Regions from separate parts of the Paenibacillus sp. FSL E2-8871 genome, predicted to be linked through region 3. Evidence: riboswitches for the same ligand, from Rfam matches in the RefSeq annotation. Region 3 holds a riboswitch; each other region holds the start of a gene.

Region 1 (5,317 bases), 3.2 Mb from region 3:
CGGTCTGTTAGCAGTTCAATGACGGCAACACGGTTGATGGCAACAGCATCCTTGATGGCTGTTTCGAACTCCTCCGCTGTCTCACATTTGTAACCCTTAGCGCCTAGTGATTCTGCGAATTTCACAGCATCCATAGGGACTTCGTAGATAGTTCCGTCAATACGTCCTGTAGTTTTTTCCATACCTTTTAGAGCCATATCTAGCTGTTTATTATTCACAACAATGAATATGACAGGAATATCCTTGCAGACAGCAGCGTTAATCTCTGCGCCTAGCATCATAAAGCAGCCATCTCCTGTAATGCAGAAGATCGTTTCTTCTGGAGCAGCAACCTTTGCACCAATCGCCATTCCGATGGAATTACCCATACAAGCAAAGTAAGCATCGAAAACAAAACTGCCCGGTTTCTTAACCTTGTACCATTTCGCAGCATGGAAACCGTGACTTCCATCATCAACAAAGACTGTGCTGTTATAAGGAATCAAATCACTCATCGTACTCAAGACCGATGCAAGTGAAAGGTTTGGTAAAATCGGAGGCTCTTCGGTATAATCGGAATTTGTCGGTGCTTCGCGTTTTGTGATGTTGTTCGTGTCAATATTATTGAGATAGTAAACTAGATTGTCCCGTAGATCTCCAGTCACTGGAATCGTTTTAGAGAACAATATTTTTCCGACAAAAGTCGGATCGCTATCAAACTGAATTAATGTTGCAGGATGATTTTCCCTTTTAAGATTACAAATAGTCATATCACTTAAACGTGACCCGAGAACGATAAATAGATCACTTTGATTCAGCAAGTCATCCCCATGGGTACAACCGCCTACTCCAATTGGACCGTGATAGAGTGGATGATCCCAAGCTATAGCCCCTTTACCACCTGGAGATGTAACTACAGGAATATTAAATGTTTCCGCTAATTGAATTAGCTCACTATGTGCTCCTGAGCGGTTAACGCCTTTACCCGCGATAATTATTGGATTCTTAGAGTTATTTATAGCATCAAGTACACGGTCGATATTAGCATGGCTAACCAGTGATTCGCGTTCAGGGATTACAATATTACATTCCTCTAGCAATTCCGTTTGTACATCAAAGGGAATACAAAGGTGAACTGGACCACGATTACCGCTCAAAGCAATGGATATGGCATGATTAAAGATTGTGTTAAAGTGATCTCCACGTTCAATAAGCTTGCTATATAAGGTGGCAGGTCTAAACATATCAGCTAAATCAGCTAGAAAAGAAGTAGAGTCCTGACATTGGGGAATTCCAAGCTCTTTAATAGATTGATGGCCAGTAATAAATAGGACAGGTAGGTTGTTAGCCTTAGCATGTGCTGCTGCAGTTAATAGGTTTGTTCCACCAGGACCTGAAGTACCAAAAGCTACACCTAGTTTTCCAGTTTTAAGCGCATACCCGGCTGCTTCGAAGCCGGAACTGGACTCATGTCTCCCAGGAATAAATTCAATACCGTAATCTACCATTTTAAGAACAATAGGACAAATGGATTTCCCAATAATACCAAAGGAATGGGTAACACCTAGGTTCCGTAGTGCTTCCGACATGTAATCTGCGACTGTCTTCAAAAAATACACCTCACAAGTTGATTGTTATTTTAAAATCAAACATTAGAAAACCTGTGCTCTGAATTAGGGCACAGGTTGGTGGCATAAATCGCCATAGAGACTGAACAATTGTTCAGTCGTCTTGGTTTTCTGCAACCTGGCAGTCATGGCCTCTGATTAAAAATGAGGCTGTAGATCCATGGTTTTGCGTCATCCTCTTTCGAAGATTTTGCCAATATTAATTTTAAAATTTATAAGAATAATTTTCCTTTACAATATATTCCTAGAGAACCTTTGTCAATATATTTTCGCAAATTAACTCGAATTTTGACGAAAGTCTTGTCCAACCTATGAAATAATAGATATAAAAAAAACTCCCCCTAAGTCAAAACTTAGGAGGAGTTTTTGGACTTGTTTATATATTTTTGCAAGTGACTTAAAACTTGAAAATATGGATAGTCTTCTGTAGATTAAACACAGCCTGTGTCATTTTCTCAGTTTCTTCAGCAACAGACTGCAGGGCATTAATTTGTTCATTCATAGCGGCGGATACTTCCTCGGTGCCGGCAGCGGTTTGCTGTGTGATTGCAGAGATATTCTCTATTGCACTTGAGATTTTCAAGGCACTTTCCAACATCAGATCACTTTCAGCAGAGAAGGAAGAGATTTGCTCGGTAATATACTGCACACTTTGCACAATTTGAGCAAAGATATGAGCAGATTGAGTGATCATCTCATTCTGTACCTGTACGACTTCTTCGTTGATAGCGATATTGTCAATCGCTTGTTTGATATCAGTTTCGATGCTCCGAACTAAGCCAAAGACTTCCTTCGTTGAAGCCGTTGATTCCTCGGCAAGTTTACGAACCTCCTGTGCGACTACAGCAAATCCTCGACCATGCTCTCCGGCGCGTGCTGCTTCGATGGAGGCATTCAGCGATAAGAGGTTGGTCTGCTCAGCGATCTCTGTGATGGTTTTTGTAATCATCGTAATTCCGCGAGCATTATGAGACAGGGCTTCGATAGTATCAGCTACTTTTTGAGTAGCCTGGATGTTTTTGCGCATGCCTTCAGCTTGAGTATCAACGGACTGCCGTCCTTGTTCAACTAGTTCTAATGTATGTATTGAACGTCTGTTCATTTCTTTCGTTGAGTTCGTATAATTGGATACTTTATTCTCAATATCTTTAATGGATTCTGTCATTTCAGCGATATCCGTAGATATTTCATTTGCACCAAGAGCTAGCTCGTTAGACGAAGAGGCTACCTGTGCCATGACAATTTTCAAATTTTGATTCTTATCTTCGATTCCACGGCTTGCATCCATAACTTGACGAGTGATTTGTGATGCTTCTGTCAAAATCTTCTTGAGCTTGTCAATCATAGTATTAAAGGAACGACTTACGTCCCCCATAGACCCGTTCTCATCGGCTCTACTAGTAAAATCCCCTTTTGAAATACTATGAGATACATTCGCGATGTCATCAAAAGAAGATGTAAGCGTTCTCTCGATAAAGCGGGCCACGGGGAAAGTTAGAGCAGCAAGAACTACGATTAGAACAATACCCAAAATAATGTTGCCTAAGATCATAAAAGTAACTAAAACAGGAATAGCAAATAGTGCGGCAACGAGGTAACATCCGGCAACAATTCTTTGTTTTAACGGAAGTTTATGCATCCAGTTCATTGGTATAATGTCCTCCTTATTAATATTATGTATTGGTGTTATTATATGGGATTTAAAGGTGATTGGTCTATAGTAAGAACTGACATAAATCTTCTTTTCGGAGTAGTTCTTTAGATTTCGTGTCAAAAATCCTCATAAATAGCGGAAATTTTTGCGATAGCAGACTTTACCATCTCTAAAAGTTCTTGCGGTGAAAGTACAATAACCGAGGGACTAAAAGAAAGGATTATCCGGCAGGCCGACTCGATCGTATTAAATTCGGCATCTACGTTTACCCACTCTGCTTTGCTAGTTGGCTCTATCAATTGGACAGAGACGAATCTTTCTCGCTGTAATTCTTTTAAGATAGATGTTCTAACCCTTAGCTTTACTTGATACTTTGGCAGTGCTGCTTTAAAGGCAGTGGTGGACTCTTCCCAGTACTGTTTTAAATCAAAGTCATCAGGTCTTTTAAACCACTCATGAGTCTCCTCAACGTTAACTAATCTGGACACACGAAAGGTCCGTAGTTCATCTTTGCTTTTGGCTACGACATACCATACTCCGCGTTTTGCAACTAACCCAAGAGGTTCAATGAAACGGACCGTTGTCTCGTTGCTCCGGAGATAAGTGATTTTTACTTTGCGGTCCTCCCAAAGTGCTCTCTGCAGTACAGAAAGGAACGGATAAGTCTCATCCGAAGGATGCCAACTGGCGCCATCAATATGAATACGCTCGCTTAGGTAATTTGCTGGGTTACTAAGTCGATGTGAGGATGCAGCCTCTAGTTTGAGAAGAGCGGAAGAGTAGTCGTCTTGTATCCCCAGATCCTTCATTATTGATGCGTCAGCGGACAGAAGCAGTGAACCAATCTCTTGTGGCTTCATTCCCGTTAGGGAGGTTCGGTACCCTTCAGTAAGCATCCAGCCTCCTTCACGACCACGTTCAGCTAAAATGGGTATTCCTGAAGCACTTAATGCTTCCATATCACGAAACACAGTTCGTTCTGATACCTCGAGTGTTTGGGCCAATTCTCTAGAAGTCATTTTTCCACGATTTTGCAACAGAAGTAATATTGATAACAAACGGTCGGCTCTCATTAGGCTATTGTACCTCCTCGAATTATTGATTAGACGATCACCATTAATCATTTCTAAATCATGATTATATTATATATGTCAGTTGATGTCATATATACGGGCTATACTTATAAAACGTAAGGAATGTTCACAGAATATTGAAATCCGAATTCATGTGGAAAGGGTTGAGGGCTATGACATTGAAAGGGAAAGTTGCATTGGTTACCGGGAGCAGCAGAGGTGCCGGGAGGGGAATCGCTTTAGAATTAGCAAGAAGAGGCGCTTTTGTCTATATTACAGGGAGGACCACAGATGTATCCGTCACAGAACATATTAAGGGGAGCATAGATAGCGTACTTTGAGAAATAAAAGAGAGTGGAGGCTCTGGTGCGGTAATACGATGTGACCATACGAAGGATCAAGAAACAGAAGCAGTGATCCGTCAGATCGCTGAAGAGCAGGGGAGGCTCGATATCTTAGTTAACAACGTATGGGGAGGCAATGATTTAGCTATCGAGCAGAAGCCTTTTTGGGAGCTGCCTACAGCTCATTGGGACAATATGTTTAATGCCGGTGTGAGAGCACAGATGATCACAAATTATTACGCAATTCCCTTCATGCGCAAGGCTAAAACTGGTGGTCTAATTATCCATACAACCTTCTGGGATCATTATAAATATTTAGGCAACTTTTATTATGATCTTTCTAAAAATGCACTTTTACGTATGGCTTTCGGATTGTCGAAGGAGTTAAAGGATGACGGCATTGCGGTTATTCCACTTTCACCTGGATGGATGAGAACAGAAGCGGTTCTAGAAGCCATGAATACAGATGAGGAACATTGGCATGGAGTTGAGGAACTGAAAATGAGTGAATCGACGACATATATTGGTCGAGCAGTGACTGCACTAGCCGCTGATCCAGAGGTTATGTCTATGTCCGGTGAGCCGCAGCAGGTTGGAAAGCTTGCTGAAAAGTATGGTTTTACTGATATTGATGGAAGG
Region 2 (5,317 bases), 540 kb from region 3:
ACCATGAGCTAGAATCGCTGTACGACCTTCAGCACGATCCGAAAGGAGCAAGTACCCTCTTAATTGTAGCCCGTCCTCAGATGTAATCTCCACATTCTCAAAGCTCTGACTGGAGATCCAATCCTTCCCCTCACCCCAAGAAGCCCCGGCAACCGGGGGATCAACCTTCAAATCACGATTATTACTCAGGAATTCCTTCGGTGCTCGTTTAATAGCAATTCCATAAAAGAAAAAGCCCGCATAGATCAGAGCTCCTATGACGATGACAGCGCTAATGAAGAACCATACCAATTCATCTTCCCCGTCCTTTCTTCATATCCGTTGTAAATCAGTATAACATCTACTTAGAAGCGCCAAAATATAACAATCATAACAAAAGAAAACCGCCATCGGAATATGTCCCGAAAGCGGCTTTACTATTCATGGTATAACTTGTGTTCAAGCTACAATCACCGTTTATTATTTCTTGCTCGAGAATCTATTTCTCATTAGCAATCCAATAAGTGCAAAACCTAGACCAGTTACATAATAAGGGACTGAACTTGATTCTCCCGTTTTTGGAAGTTCATCCACAGGTGGATTACCTAGCGGGATTGTATCATCCACTACAGCAATATCCTCTGGTGACGGCGTTGGTGTTACTGTCAATACTGGTCCTAATGGAATCTCATCATCATCAACAAGTACCTCTGTGTTGCTCGACGGTGTTGGTGTTGGTACTGGTGCTGGAGTCGACGAAGCTACAGGGCCCAGCGGCACAGGATCATCATTAACAATGATAGTACCAATTACAAATGATGGTGTTGGTGTCGGGAACACCGGAGGCTCCGGCGTTGGCGTCGGTGTTGGCGTCACTTCTGATGAAGGTGTCGGTGTCGGCGTTACTTCCGACGACGATGTCGGTGTTGGCGTCACTTCCGACGATGGTGTCGGTGTTGGCGTTACTTCCGGCGACGGAGTCGGCGTTGGTGTTGGCGTCACGGTCGGCGTTGGTGTTGGCGTCACGGTCGGCGTCGGTGTTGGCGTCACGGTCGGCGTTGGTGTTGGCGTCACGGTCGGCGTTGGTGTTGGCGTCACGATCGGCGTTGGTGTTGGCGTCACGGTCGGCGTTGGTGTTGGCGTCACGGTCGGCGTTGGTGTTGGCGTCACGGTCGGCGTTGGTGTTGGCGTCACGATCGGCGTTGGTGTTGGCGTCACGGTCGGCGTTGGTGTTGGCGTCACGGTCGGCGTTGGTGTTGGCGTCACGATCGGCGTTGGTGTTGGCGTCACGATCGGCGTTGGTGTTGGCGTCACGATCGGCGTTGGTGTTGGCGTCACGATCGGCGTTGGTGTTGGTTTTGGTGTGTGTGTTGGCTTTGGTGTGTGCGTTGGCTTCGGTGTCGGTGTTGGCTTTGGTGTGTGTGTCGGCTTCGGTGTCGGTGTTGGCTTTGGTGTGTGTGTTGGCTTCGGTGTCGGTGTCACGCACGGCGTAGGCGTCACGGTCGGCGTCGGTGTTGGTGTCACGGTCGGCGTCGGTGTTGGCGTCACGGTCGGCGTTGGTGTTGGCGTCACGGTCGGCGTTGGCGTTGGCGTCACGGTCGGCGTTGGTGTTGGCGTCACGGTTGGTGTCGGTGTTGGGGTCACGGTCGGCGTCGGTGTTGGCGTCACGGTCGGCGTTGGTGTTGGCGTCACGGTTGGTGTCAGTGTTGGGGTCACGGTCGGCGTCGGTGTTGGCGTCACGGTCGGCGTTGGTGTTGGCGTCACGGTCGGCGTTGGCGTTGGAGGTGGTTCTTCCCCTCCATATGGATACCAATGCATCTGCACCCCACCAGCAAATCCCTTTGCAATCAGCGTCCCATGCAGTTCACCGGAATTATAAGTTACTTTTGCAAGCGGAGCTAGGATAGTTCCTTCTATTGTTAAACTTCCAATGTCAACAGTGCTAGCTTCATAAAAATTAAATAATACCTTGTTAGGGCTACCTCCCCAGATTTGAAAGCTTGGAATGTTAACTGAACTTCCGCTAACGTTAATGATAACTGTGGCGCTATTTGCAATATTAAACTGTAAGCCATTAGCACCAGCGAAATCGGCAGCACTAAGATTAAGAACGTTAAATGGTTCCGGAGCATCAATCGTTATTTTCCCATATTCCTTTTTGAAAGTTCCTATTGTAGCAAGCGAAGAGAATTCATTAGAACGTCCAATAAGAAATTGCTCTTCAGCATCAAAATCAATAGGAGTCCCTTTTCTCGCTGGTTCTTTAAGATCTACACCGTTGCTGGAAAAAACACCACCATAAACGGATGCTCCATGAACAGTCCCATTAGTAAAACTGATGTCATTACCAGCAATAAGAACATCTCCACCTGGATTATCCTTGGATACGCCGTAATTCTGCAAAGTAATATTACCTTTGGCCGCAAGGCGCCCATGAACCTGATCATTAGATTGTTTGAAATCGCCAAAAATAAAAGTATTAAAATTCCCTGCAATACCTAACACAGGTGTAGGAGTATAGGGAAGCACCTCCCCAGCCGCATTTACCAAGTGACCTCCAGAAAGACCACTACCTACTGTCAAAATCCCCGCTAATATTAGTGCTAGCAGCGGTTTCATTCTTCTTTTCAAAAAGCACACCTCCTAAATCTATGATTTATATTCAATCAGAATAATTACCAGAAACTCTAAAGGACCTAACAACAAAAAAGACCGCCAAAAAAGAAGTGGAATTCCCTTCTCATGGCAGTCGGACGGTCATAGCGCATTTAAGACACTTTAGACTCCTGGACTTTGCGTCCCACCCTTTCAGGCGGTTTGCTATTATCATGATAATATATGTATTGACTTGCAGATTAGAACTAGCATTTTAAGCATCCTATTAAATAATCGTCTATGACTTTTAATACTTTTGAACTAATAATAGTTTAGCGCTCCATCCCCACAATTGTCAATCAATTCCTTTTGATATTCATACGCGTAAGCAAGCACAAAAAAAAGCGCCTAAAGGCGCTTCACACAAAGGTTTTCCTTTAATTTTAAAGTAACTTTATCCAACCTAATATCGATATCCATAATGGAATACTTAGAATCAAACCAAATACCATTCCACGGCGGAGACTTCCTTCCTCATTCATCCTAATTCTCCCTTTATATAAGTCTGAAACATTATTTTTTATTATTACAATTTTAATATATTTTATTCTTTCTAATTTAGTTGTGAATTAAATCACATTGGACTAGCTGTTTAGAAATACCATTGATTATTTTTGGAATATCGGGGTAGAATACGAATATACGTTCCTATTAGAGGTGATGAGATTCATGAATAGAGCTGAAAGCAGGGACAACATGCTGGTGAAATCTTATTTATTGCTTCCGATGATTTTATCAGCTTTCGAACGGGACTCCGCCATTCTATCTGCACATTTACGAACACCCACCCCCTATCTGGAGGTTCTTGAAACAGCCGCAGCAGTTGCTACAACAGATCTAAGAGATGTTCGTTCAGAGATGAGAAAACGGGGAATCAAGGTTTATGAGCAGAACAGACTTAACACGGGGATAGAAGCCAAATTTATATGTCGTGGCTACCATGAACGAATGCTGCTGTTAAACGACATTGTCGCTGCCCAAGCTGCCATTCATATGCGCAGATATCTCGGTCTGGATATTTCATCTTTTAAGAGCTATGAAGAGCAGTATCAGATTAAGTGAAGTAGCGAAGAAGCTGCCCCCCTCCCCCATTTAATTAGCGAACAAAAAAATAGGCCTTACCATGGGAGTTGGCAAGACCTGAGAGATTTATACCACAAAACACTGGGGGGTGTTTGGTGTCTTCAATATATACCTTGAACCTGAAAATAAGATGATGCTCACATGAAAATTACATTAAAAAACTTCAATTCGTAGCTTAGGCTATCCGATTGATAGTTAGCCACGAGTGCTTTGAACTAATCGTTTCAAAATGATATAGTGAGTTCGTTGCTCGCAGGATGACTTGATAGCAGGTTGAAAACATAATAAAGTCGGGACCTGAGTACGGAGCGACAACAGGCGTTTGCCTTTTCGTTGAATATTTTCTGAAGGAGGGTACTAGCCCATGAGTGATGAAATCTGTATACCACCTGGCATTCAGCAGAAGGACACTAGCTTTGGCTACACCTTGTCTATCATTAGTGGTAAATATAAAATGACTATTCTCTACTATCTCTCTGAAAACAAGATCGTGCGGTTCAATGAACTGCAACGGGGTATCGGCACAATACCTTTTAAGACGTTAAGCGTTATGTTGAAAGAACTGGAAGCCGACTGTCTCGTCAGGCGCGAGGAATTCCCCCAGATTCCCCCTAAAGTTGAGTATTCCTTGACCGAGAAGGGCCAATCGCTTATTCCGGTGCTGGATATGATGTGCACTTGGGGAGAGAAAAACTTCGTTCCAGCCGCGCAAGAGATAACCATACCTTTTACGATTTAACGACAACTTATGACAAAAGCAGCATTTCCATTAATGAAAATGCTGCTTTTTGTTTCAATTCTAATTACATATTTTCGATAAATTCAACATAGCCTTGCGAACTGATATCCAATTTCTTTAAGTAATCCGTACTTCCTACCGTCTCAGATTCCGTGCCATAAATGGCATAGAAGGAACGATAATCAGCGTTGCAGTACAAAAAAGTCGTGTCAAAGGGAGATAAAATACGGTCAAGCCCGTAGCCGAGTTTACCTTCTTCACTAAAGTCTTTTGCACTTCCTCCGGCAGTTACAGCTAATGCGATTTTTCGATTTCTTAATTTATCACTCTTCGAACCATATGCCCATCCGTAAGTAAATACTTCGTCCAGCCACTTTTTAAGCAGAGGTGGACTACTAAACCAGTAGACAGGGAATTGTAAGACGAGCTTATCATGCGCTTCAATCAGTTGTTGTTCCTTTTCCACGTTGATTTTTTCATCGGGATAGGCTTTGTACAGCTCGTGCACCGTATATTTGTCTGGATATTTACGGAGTTCTTCGATCCAGCGTTTATTAACGACGGATGTTTCGATGTTTGGGTGCGTGACGACAATAAGTGTTTTCAATGGTGTATCCTCCATGTTTGAATCAGATTTAGGACTTGAGTATACCTCCCACCATGCCATCGCGTAAGTATGCACTTTTAGTTCACGTACTTACCTAAAGGTAAGCACTGCAACCTGCCTGCACGTATGATTGATGTATAGTCTTCGGGGCGAATCTCGTCTTCGGTGTACACCAAATATCACACAAGAGAGACTGGGTCATTCCCCCATTTTAATTGAGTAAAGGTTAGACGAATGTTAGAAGATAGGTGATT
Region 3 (5,317 bases):
CAGACACGGACTCCATCATCAGAGGATGCCGAAATCGTATATTTTTCACTGAATTTGGGTTTGAGCTTCCCTTTCCAGCGAACAGAAAAATGATCTTCATCTATCTCCTGTGCAGGTGACCCGCCATGCCAATTAAAATCAATCTTACGATCATCGCGGATAAGTACCGCTTCTCCCTCTAAATCAGTATTGTTATAATATTCTCCAGTCAAACCCGTTGGAGTTACCGGGATTACCGGTGCTATCGAAGGGCCTCCTGTTGTGAGAACGTAATCCTCTCTCGATACTATAAACGAGTCATTCATAAAGCTTTTAATTGACTGTAGCGTATTATTTTCTGTCAGTAATTTTCCCCAGGTCATCATATAGACCCATTTATTTTGTTTCTCAGTTAATACATCCGGGTTCGGCAGCTGCCCACTCTCCCCGATTCCGATAGGTTTACCTTCAGCAAGTGCGAGCAGATCTTCATAGTAGGACTGCTTATAATCGTTATTGTAGATATCCGCAGCCAGAACATCGAGTTTATCCGCACCGGGATAATATGCAGCATAAGGATCTGCCCATTCATTCGGCGCATTTGGATTCCACACCCACAGTAGATTATTCAGTTGATGTGTGTTTACAAAACGATCATAGACAATATTCCAAAGCGCTGAAAAATTGTCCTTTTTCCCCCACCAAAACCAACCGCCGTTCATTTCATGGTAAGGTCGCCATAAAACTGGAACTCCGGCATCACGCAGCTGTCCCAAATAGCCAGCGATCTCGTCTAGATCAGAGATTAGACTCTTATACTGAGCCGTCCCAGGCGTAACATAAGTATTAAACTTCTCTTGACTGAGACTTCTGTTTACATTGGACCACTCCGGAGAAGTCCCCGGCAAACTCTGATGGAATGTCATGGCTACAATGCCACCCTCTTGATGCCACTCCATTGCACTGTCTATAACAGCTTGTCGCTGTTCTGCGATCGTCCCTTCGGGTTGATTATTAATTGCCCCCAATTCATAACCATGTAGAACGGCATTTTGTCCCGATGTATTCTTCAGCTTATGAACCAGTTCATCTGGACTTTCTAGATAATCATGCTGGCCAGACAGGATTCCTTTGCCACGTAGATTCACCAAATTACTCAGCAGTTGCTTGGCTTCTTCAGAAGCTGATGGATTGCTTGGTATAGCCGGAGGAAGAGCGGAAGAAACACTCATAGCCTTCGGAAGACCCTTAACCTCTCCCCAAGGCAGCAAGGAAAAAATAATAAACACCGGTAATATAGTAAACAACAATCTGTTTTGCTTATAATATTTACGCAAATAAATCCTCCTTTCGGTAGCTGTACTGCCTCCACAGGTGCTAAATAAACATACCTGTTATCGGACAATCGTCTTCTGACCTAATGAGGACTATAGCTTAGTAGCTCTGCAATAACGCAGAGCCACTAAGGATCGACCTGTAATTTTCATCAATCAGGAGACATCCGGAAGATAAAGTGCACTTGCTGGAACTGTCTCTTTAGCTTGACTAGCACTTTCCCACATCAAGCGGACTCTCGCATCGCCTTCATTTTCGTAATACTCCACCTTGATATCGTATAGCTGACCAGCCTTCAGCGTTATACTACCCTTACGCTCAGTACCACTTTGCTTAGTCCAACTATCAATCACGGATTGCCCATTCACCCACACACGGATGCCATCATCTGAGGTAGTGTAAAATGTATATTGCTCATCATATAATGGCTTAATTTTACCGCTCCAACGTATGGAGAAACGATCAATCCCGAGGGCGGCATCCGGCGATCCTTGCCGCCAATTGAAATCGATAATTGCATCAGTTCTAGTAAGAGCTGCTGTTCCCGATAGCTGTATGTTGTTGTAATATTCTCCTGCAAGCCCCTTCGCAAGAGGAATGGCTGCCTCCCCCTCTTCTTCGGGAGGTGCCGGCGCTGGTGCAGCGCTAGGTGTCGGTGCCAGACCAGTATTTAATTTATCTCTGGTCAGGGTATAGTTGCTATTCATAAATGTTTTGATTGTATCTGCACTGTTATTCTCGTAAAGCATTTTTCCCCAGCTCATCATATACGTCCATTTACTTTGTGATTGCTGAAGCTTCTCCAGATTAGGCATTTCACCATTCTCCCCGATCGCAATCGGTTTGCCTGCGGCTAGACTCAACAAGCTGTCATAGTATTTTTGCTGGTAATCATTTTCGTATATATCTGCTGCCAGAATATCTACTTTATCAGCACCTGGATAAGTTAGCGCATAAGGATCTGACCAAACATTGGGAGCATTCGGACTCCATACCCATAACAAATTATTTAATTTATGAACGTTAACAAAACGGTCATACATAATATTCCAAAGTTTAGAAAAGTTATTTTTCTTCCCCCACCAGAACCAGTTCCCGTTCATTTCATGATAGGGTCTCCAAAGCACCGGAACATTGGCATCGCGCAAGCTTTTTAGGGAGACTGCCACCTTATCAAGTTCAGCGATCAGATTGTTATATTGCTTGGTACCCGGTGTAACGTAACTATCGAACTCATTCTGACTAAGTGTTTTTTTCACATTATCCCAGCCATAAGAGGTGCCCGGCAGGTTAGCATGAAAAGTCATAGCTACGATCCCGCCCGCTTTATTCCAGTTGATGGCGCTGTTCACCACATTTTGACGCTGCCAGGCCATCGTTCCTTCTGACTGACCGCTGATCGCGCCCAGTTCATAACCGTGAAGAGCGGCATATTGTCCGCTGGTTCCCTTCAGCATATTGTTAATTTCATCTGGACTTTCTAAATAGTCATGTTGACCAGCAATAATACCTTTTCCTGAGATCGAGTAAAAATAGTTAAGCAGCTTTACGGCTTCAGGTGAGGCTCCTGGGGTAACTGGCGTTCCAGAATTTGAAGCAGCTATGACAACAGACGGCGAAATTCCAACAGTAAGCGGAAGTGCAGTCAGAAACAAGACGAGTGACAGAAATGCGCCAAATAATCGATACGTACGGTAAGCTTTCAAAATAATCTCCCTTTCGGTAGCCAGGCTGCCACTCTTTCGAAGGCCCTATAGCTTTGCGTCCCTACCTTTCGATAGGTTTGCCTTTTCAATTTAAGAGAAATAATCTCTCTTACCGTAAGTATCGACGACAATTAATGATATATTTAGTGTTTTTATGACTTTTTTTGATAATTGAGTCAATTTACCTGTTTCAAGAAATTTTGGATTGGTTAAATAGATAGGTTAGACCTATGAAATGAATTGTTGTAGTTCTATATCATTCCAGTCTAAAGTAATACGAATGTTATCTTCTTCTACTAATTCAGAACCCGTTTGTACCTCTATAAACTCGACATCCGTCAAAGCAAGGATCGCGTGCTTCGTTCCTTCCGGTATACGTACCACGTCCCCAGCCTTCACATTATGTTTTTTCTCATTCAGCACAATACTTGCTTCGCCGCTGACGATTGTCCAAATTTCACTACGCTTGCGATGTAATTGATAGCTGATATTATTCCCCTCGGATATAAAAATCCGTTTGGTCAGCACTTCATTGCCTTCATCATATTTCACATAATCAATAACTTTGTAATGGCCCCAGCGGCGTTCCTCGTACATCGGTCTTTGTTCAAAGGTCTTCAGCACTTCTTTAATCCGTGGGCTCTCAGCTTTATGGGTAACTAGAATCCCATCCGGGCTAGCCGCAATGATCAGATCCTTCGCACCAATTACCGTAATCGGAATATCCAGCTCATTAATCAAGCAAGTCCCCTCAGAATCCGCCGTTACAAAACCTTTTCCTACATGCTTGCTGCTCATTTCCTCTGTCAGCGTATTCCACGTTCCAAGATCCTTCCAGAATCCATCATACGGCTGCACCACAATATGTTCTTCTTTCTCCACCACTTCATAATCAAAGCTGATGGAAGACAATAGCTTATACTGCTTCTGCAATTCTTCATATCCTAAAGGCAACCCTTTACGCTGCAAAATATCTAACAAGTACCCTAAGCGGAAGGCAAACACTCCACAATTCCACAATGCATTTTGCTCGATGAGCTGTTCTGCTTGTATACGGTCTGGTTTCTCTTGAAAGTGACTCACCTTCATAAAACCATTTCCCCCCGCCTCTTCGGTGGTAGGAATAATATATCCGTATTTCTCTGAGGCATGTTCAGGAACAACACCCATTAGGGCCAGATTTGCTCCACTTTCCAGCATGGTCCCCTCAAGCATAGCTATGGTATCAAAAAAGGATGCTTCTACATAAGGGTCAACAGGCAATATTGCTACCGTCTCCGCTGGAGAAACACCTGCCACTGAATAAAGATAGGTAGCTGTTAAGGCGATAGCCGGAAAAGTATCCCGACGCTCCGGTTCAACGATAATCGGCACATGACTTCCCAGTTGGCTTTGTATCATTTCTACTTGGCTGCGGCCGGTGGCCAGATAAGATGATTCTGCCATCCCTGCTTCCTCCAGCTGTCTCCAGACACGTTGTACCATGGATTCTGGTTCACCTTGAGGGCTTTCAAGTACCTTTAGAAATTGCTTTGAACGTGAGTCGTTGGACAACGGCCATAACCGTTTACCTGAACCGCCTGATAGAAGTACCATTTTCATAGAATGAACCCTCCTTGAATTGATATCAAAACCTATGTCTTCCGTTTGGTGGTCGTTGGAATGGATGCACTTACAAACTTTGTTAGGTATGAACCACTTCAAGGGATTTTGGACTTCCGATCGCTGTTATCCTCAGATTTCCTTATTGAACCGCTTCTAGCGGTAGAAATCCGAGGATAAAGGCGAACACTCCGTTTCTACAGTTCCAAATTCCCTTTCCGTTCTTAACCTAACCAACTACTTTTTAACACTGATCCGTGCGCACCGGGCTGTACCAGCCAGAAGCAAGCACGTTTTTCTAAAGACTCGCTTCTGCTCCGGGGGAGGCAGCAGCAACTGCAAGAACAACTGCAACTAAAAGAGCAAGACTAGTTGCCACCACGGAGACAAAGACGATGACAACTATAAGTGCTACTGCTACTGCTGTTGCGATAAACAATCAGAGTACACTAACTATATAAATTGCTTAGAAACTTAAGATAAGGGAACGAAGTGGCGGAGAAGAATTTTGGAACTGGAGGAGCGATAGCGTCCGCCTAAAAGCTTTCCGTAGGAAAGCTCACTTCGTAAGCATAAGCTTTTCCGGATTTCATCCGCTATTAAGCGGTATAAATCAAGAAATCTGGAAACAACAGCGGCTGGAAGTCCAAACATTCACCGCAGTTGCGACTGACACTTAACACAAAAATCTCAAG
Region 4 (5,317 bases), 370 kb from region 3:
TGACAAGTGTAGACATTCCCACGGACACAGGTGATTTCCGTCTTATTGATCGTAAGGTATGTGATGTCTTGCGAGGTCTCAAGGAAAAAAATCGGTATGTCAGAGGTTTAGTGAGCTGGGTCGGCTTCAAGCAGACGATGGTGGAATATGAGCGGGAAGAACGATTTGCAGGAGAAACTAAGTATCCTCTTAAGAAAATGATTCGTTTTGCGCTGGATGGGATCACTTCCTTTTCGCATAAGCCACTTAAGATTGCTACGTATGTCGGATTCTTTCTTTCCTTCTCCAGCTTTCTCTATTTATTCTTCGTATTGTTTCAAAGAATCTTTTTCACCTCATGGACGGTTCCAGGTTGGGCTTCCATTGTAGGGGTCAATTTGCTCTTTAACGGTATCGTTCTGATGCTGCTAGGTGTAATCGGTGAGTATATTGGACGGATTTATGACGAGTCTAAGGATAGACCGTTGTATATTGTCAGTGAGACCATAGGATATCGTAACGAAGAAGAAGTGGATCGCCGGAAGGATTACAAAGATGTCAGATAAGAACTTTCGGACTGCTTTCATACAGTTTCTCAAATTTAATGCTGTAGGTCTGGTAAATACCCTCATTGATTTCGTAATCTTCACATTACTGAACTCACTTGGGATGGTATATGCGTTGGCACAGGTGATTTCTTATAGTGCAGGGACAGCGAACAGCTTTATTTTGAATAAAAAAGTAACCTTCAAGGATCGTGATCGTGGTAATAAAGAGGGTTTTGATAAGACGCAGTTGCTGAAGTTTATCGTACTGAATCTGGTAGTACTCGGAATATCGCTGTTGCTAATGCATCTGTTGACTGACAAACTAGGCATTCAAGTGTTGATCTCTAAGGTATTAGTAACGTTTGTGACGGTGATCATTAACTTCTTCGGAAGTCGTAAATGGGTATTCTAAAGTTCAGTAGAACCAATCTACGGAGGTGAAAATCATGCGTAAATTCTCGTATGTGCTCATACTGGCGGGGATCCTTATCATGCTCTATCCAAAAGCTAACGAATGGTATAACGACTGGCAGCAGGATAAGCTATTAGAATCAGCTGAACTGAGCACCAGTGAAAGTACTCCACCACCTGATCTAAAGAGCAGATATGCCGAGGTCACTCAGCTACTAGCGGAGGAATCAGCTTTAGATGCACAAGCACAGCCGCAAGAAACAGAAAAGCCGGAACCGGAAATTGAAGTGGGTGGCAAAGTTATCGCATTAATTGAGATCGATAAGATCAATCTGAAGCTACCTGTATTAGAAGGGGCTACTAAAGCGAATATGAAGCATGCTGCGGCCCATATGAAAGAAACAACTCCAATAGGAGAAATAGGGAACGCCGCAATAGCTGCACATAGAGCTAGAACTACGGGCAGATTGTTTAACAGGCTGAATGAGGTTGTGATTGGGGATACGATTACGGTAAAGACTAGCGATCAGACTTATAATTACGAGGTTTATGATATTTCTGTTGTACTTCCTAGTGATGTGTCTGTTCTAGACGGGAATAACAAAGATAAAATTCTTACTCTAATTACGTGTGACCCACTAGTAGATCCTACACATCGTTTGATTGTTCATGCCAAGCTTTCCTAATCGTTGACGAGAAATAACAAGAAAACTCAAATACAGAGAAATAACTATAAAATAATAGTAAATCTAGCAATTTTGTTCTTGTTTACGAGGATAAATATGGTAGTATAAGACTATAAAAGCTAAACACGATAAACGGCAAACCTATCGAAAGGTAGGGACGCAAAGCTAAAGGGCCTTCCCGAAAGGATGGCAGCCAGTTACCGAATGAAGAGGCTTTTTTTGTTTTTATAAAATATATAAGAATCTTAGATTCATATTTCTACTTGGACTGATTCTGTTAATTTGTCTAGTGAAATTAGAACAGATAGAGCTTATACGATAACGGCAAACCTATCGAAAGGTAGGGACGCAAAGCTAAAGGGCCTTCCCGAAAGGATGGCAGCCAGCTACCGAAAGGGGTTTTATCCGTGAAAAAGGTTTATTTTATGATGGTGGCGCTGTTCGTACTGATTACTGCGGTTCCGGTAAGCACAGCTCAAGCCGCAAGTGTAGATGCAAGCTGGTTGATTACATCGAAAGTGGCTCAAGGTGTTATTGGAATTAACTATGATATTCCGAAAGATAAAAGAATCAAACTCATGATCACTAAAGACAACAGCAGCTATACATATAACTTATATGCTTCTGGACAAGCTGAGGACTTCCCTTTACAACAAGGTAATGGTACTTATAAGGTTTCTGTTCTTGAGAACACAACCGGCAATAAATACAAAGCGTTATATTCCGAAGTAGTAGACGTAACCATGAGTGACTCGAATTCCGTATATTTGGGCTCCGTACAGAATGTGAAATGGAGTTCTTCTGATAAAGCGATCCTTAAGGCCAAAGAGCTTACAAAAGGCAAAACAACAGATGAAGAGAAAGTTAAGGCAATCTATAACTATGTAGTTGCTAATGTACAATACGATTATTCTCTTGCTAATAACGTAACAACAGATTACATTCCGAACATTAACAACACTTTGAATACTAAAAAAGGAATCTGCTATGACTATGCTTCTCTTTTTGCCGCAATGCTGCGTAGTGTAGATGTGCCTGCTAAATTGGTGATGGGGAATACTAGCTACGTTACGCAATACCATGCATGGAATGAAGTGTTGATGGATGGGAAATGGGTTACTATTGATACAACGGTAGATGCATCGTCAGCGAAGAATAAGAAGAATACGGATTTTATTAAGGCTTCAAGTAAGTATACTGCAGCAAAATACTATTAATTTGCATCGCTAGATTCATAACTCTATTAAATAAACAACTAGCTTAATAATTAAGCTAGTTGTTTATTTTTCTATTAGGGGTTGCTTTTCTATGAATAGATAGGTTATTATAGTTAAGCGTTGTTAGACAGCGTACAGGCAATGTTTGAGAGAGTTATATAAACGGATTTCGAAAAATAAAGCTTGCATTACTGAGAATAACATGATATATTATAAGAGTTGCTGCTGAGACATTAAACGGCGCCAACGAGAACTTGATCTTTGAAAACTGAACAACGAGTGAGTAGGAAATCACGAAAGTGAAATCCAAAATTAGAGAATTAATTTTCTCGTCAGATGTTTCAAAATGAGCATATCGCTCTTTTCAATACTAATTGGAGAGTTTGATCCTGGCTCAGGACGAACGCTGGCGGCGTGCCTAATACATGCAAGTCGAGCGGAGTTATTTTGAAAGCTTGCTTTCAAAATAACTTAGCGGCGGACGGGTGAGTAACACGTAGGCAACCTGCCCCTTAGACTGGGATAACTACCGGAAACGGTAGCTAATACCGGATAATTTCTTTTTTCTCCTGAAGAAAGAATGAAAGACGGAGCAATCTGTCACTGAGGGATGGGCCTGCGGCGCATTAGCTAGTTGGTGGGGTAACGGCCCACCAAGGCGACGATGCGTAGCCGACCTGAGAGGGTGAACGGCCACACTGGGACTGAGACACGGCCCAGACTCCTACGGGAGGCAGCAGTAGGGAATCTTCCGCAATGGACGAAAGTCTGACGGAGCAACGCCGCGTGAGTGATGAAGGTTTTCGGATCGTAAAGCTCTGTTGCCAGGGAAGAACGTCCGGTAGAGTAACTGCTATCGGAGTGACGGTACCTGAGAAGAAAGCCCCGGCTAACTACGTGCCAGCAGCCGCGGTAATACGTAGGGGGCAAGCGTTGTCCGGAATTATTGGGCGTAAAGCGCGCGCAGGCGGTCATTTAAGTCTGGTGTTTAAACCTTGGGCTCAACCTGAGGTCGCACTGGAAACTGGGTGACTTGAGTACAGAAGAGGAAAGTGGAATTCCACGTGTAGCGGTGAAATGCGTAGATATGTGGAGGAACACCAGTGGCGAAGGCGACTTTCTGGGCTGTAACTGACGCTGAGGCGCGAAAGCGTGGGGAGCAAACAGGATTAGATACCCTGGTAGTCCACGCCGTAAACGATGAGTGCTAGGTGTTAGGGGTTTCGATACCCTTGGTGCCGAAGTTAACACAGTAAGCACTCCGCCTGGGGAGTACGGTCGCAAGACTGAAACTCAAAGGAATTGACGGGGACCCGCACAAGCAGTGGAGTATGTGGTTTAATTCGAAGCAACGCGAAGAACCTTACCAGGTCTTGACATCCCTCTGAATCCACTAGAGATAGTGGCGGCCTTCGGGACAGAGGAGACAGGTGGTGCATGGTTGTCGTCAGCTCGTGTCGTGAGATGTTGGGTTAAGTCCCGCAACGAGCGCAACCCTTAACTTTAGTTGCCAGCAAGTAATGTTGGGCACTCTAGAGTGACTGCCGGTGACAAACCGGAGGAAGGTGGGGATGACGTCAAATCATCATGCCCCTTATGACCTGGGCTACACACGTACTACAATGGCCGGTACAACGGGAAGCGAAACCGCGAGGTGAAGCCAATCCCATCAAAGCCGGTCTCAGTTCGGATTGCAGGCTGCAACTCGCCTGCATGAAGTCGGAATTGCTAGTAATCGCGGATCAGCATGCCGCGGTGAATACGTTCCCGGGTCTTGTACACACCGCCCGTCACACCACGAGAGTTTACAACACCCGAAGTCGGTGGGGTAACCCGCAAGGGAGCCAGCCGCCGAAGGTGGGGTAGATGATTGGGGTGAAGTCGTAACAAGGTAGCCGTATCGGAAGGTGCGGCTGGATCACCTCCTTTCTATGGAGAATCGTCTTCTGCAATGAAGACATTCAAATCGGAAGTTAAACTTCCAAATCTCAGGTTTAGGCCTGTTACTCACTCGTTGCTCAGTTTTGAGAGTTTAAGCTCTCAGTAAGACTTGATCCTTGAAAACTGGATACCGAAACGAATTTGCGTTTTAGAACATCTTTTAGCAACTTGTGCAAACAAGTAAATGTTATTAGTGAGATGATTCCAAAGAGAATGTCATTGTATGATATTTTCCTGCGGAAAAATCAAGGTTAAGCTAATAAGAGCACACGGAGGATGCCTAGGCGCCAGGAGCCGACGAAGGACGTGGCGAACAACGAAACTGCCTCGGGGAGCTGTAAGCAAGCTTTGATCCGGGGGTGTCCGAATGGGGAAACCCAGCTGTGGTAATTCGCAGTTACTCATCTCTGAACACATAGGAGATGTAGAGGCAGACCAGGGGAACTGAAACATCTAAGTACCCTGAGGAAGAGAAAACAATAGTGATTCCGTCAGTAGCGGCGAGCGAACGCGGAACAGCCTAAACCTAAGAGCT

The links. A riboswitch is a leader RNA that binds a small molecule or an ion and turns the genes downstream of it on or off. The one in region 3 is predicted to bind cyclic di-GMP.
Region 1: it holds a riboswitch for cyclic di-GMP, as region 3 does, so the genes downstream of both, NYE25_RS11585 (thiamine pyrophosphate-binding protein) here and NYE25_RS25740 (glycosyl hydrolase) in region 3, are expected to answer to the same signal.
Region 2: it holds a riboswitch for cyclic di-GMP, as region 3 does, so the genes downstream of both, NYE25_RS23455 (choice-of-anchor A family protein) here and NYE25_RS25740 (glycosyl hydrolase) in region 3, are expected to answer to the same signal.
Region 4: it holds a riboswitch for cyclic di-GMP, as region 3 does, so the genes downstream of both, NYE25_RS24230 (transglutaminase-like domain-containing protein) here and NYE25_RS25740 (glycosyl hydrolase) in region 3, are expected to answer to the same signal.

The regions. Positions count from the first base shown of each region.
Region 1 is NZ_JBBOBV010000001.1:2,504,669-2,509,985, reverse strand. It holds gene NYE25_RS11585 (thiamine pyrophosphate-binding protein) at 1-1,598, opposite strand, end outside; cyclic di-GMP riboswitch class I at 1,717-1,812, opposite strand; gene NYE25_RS11580 (methyl-accepting chemotaxis protein) at 2,005-3,255, opposite strand; gene NYE25_RS11575 (helix-turn-helix transcriptional regulator) at 3,378-4,334, opposite strand; gene NYE25_RS11570 (SDR family oxidoreductase) at 4,679-5,317, shown strand, end outside.
Region 2 is NZ_JBBOBV010000001.1:5,185,010-5,190,326, reverse strand. It holds gene NYE25_RS23460 (alpha/beta hydrolase) at 1-291, opposite strand, end outside; gene NYE25_RS23455 (choice-of-anchor A family protein) at 460-2,610, opposite strand; cyclic di-GMP riboswitch class I at 2,721-2,811, opposite strand; gene NYE25_RS23450 (hypothetical protein) at 3,304-3,696, shown strand; gene NYE25_RS23445 (winged helix-turn-helix transcriptional regulator) at 4,082-4,456, shown strand; gene NYE25_RS23440 (NAD(P)H-dependent oxidoreductase) at 4,521-5,063, opposite strand.
Region 3 is NZ_JBBOBV010000001.1:5,727,717-5,733,033, reverse strand. It holds gene NYE25_RS25745 (glycosyl hydrolase) at 1-1,316, opposite strand, end outside; gene NYE25_RS25740 (glycosyl hydrolase) at 1,470-3,020, opposite strand; cyclic di-GMP riboswitch class I at 3,033-3,112, opposite strand; gene NYE25_RS25735 (sugar phosphate nucleotidyltransferase) at 3,249-4,622, opposite strand.
Region 4 is NZ_JBBOBV010000001.1:5,359,145-5,364,461, forward strand. It holds gene NYE25_RS24215 (glycosyltransferase family 2 protein) at 1-545, shown strand, start outside; gene NYE25_RS24220 (GtrA family protein) at 535-939, shown strand; gene NYE25_RS24225 (class D sortase) at 974-1,624, shown strand; cyclic di-GMP riboswitch class I at 1,749-1,829, shown strand; cyclic di-GMP riboswitch class I at 1,938-2,018, shown strand; gene NYE25_RS24230 (transglutaminase-like domain-containing protein) at 2,032-2,841, shown strand; rRNA gene NYE25_RS24235 (16S ribosomal RNA) at 3,213-4,770, shown strand; rRNA gene NYE25_RS24240 (23S ribosomal RNA) at 5,032-5,317, shown strand, end outside.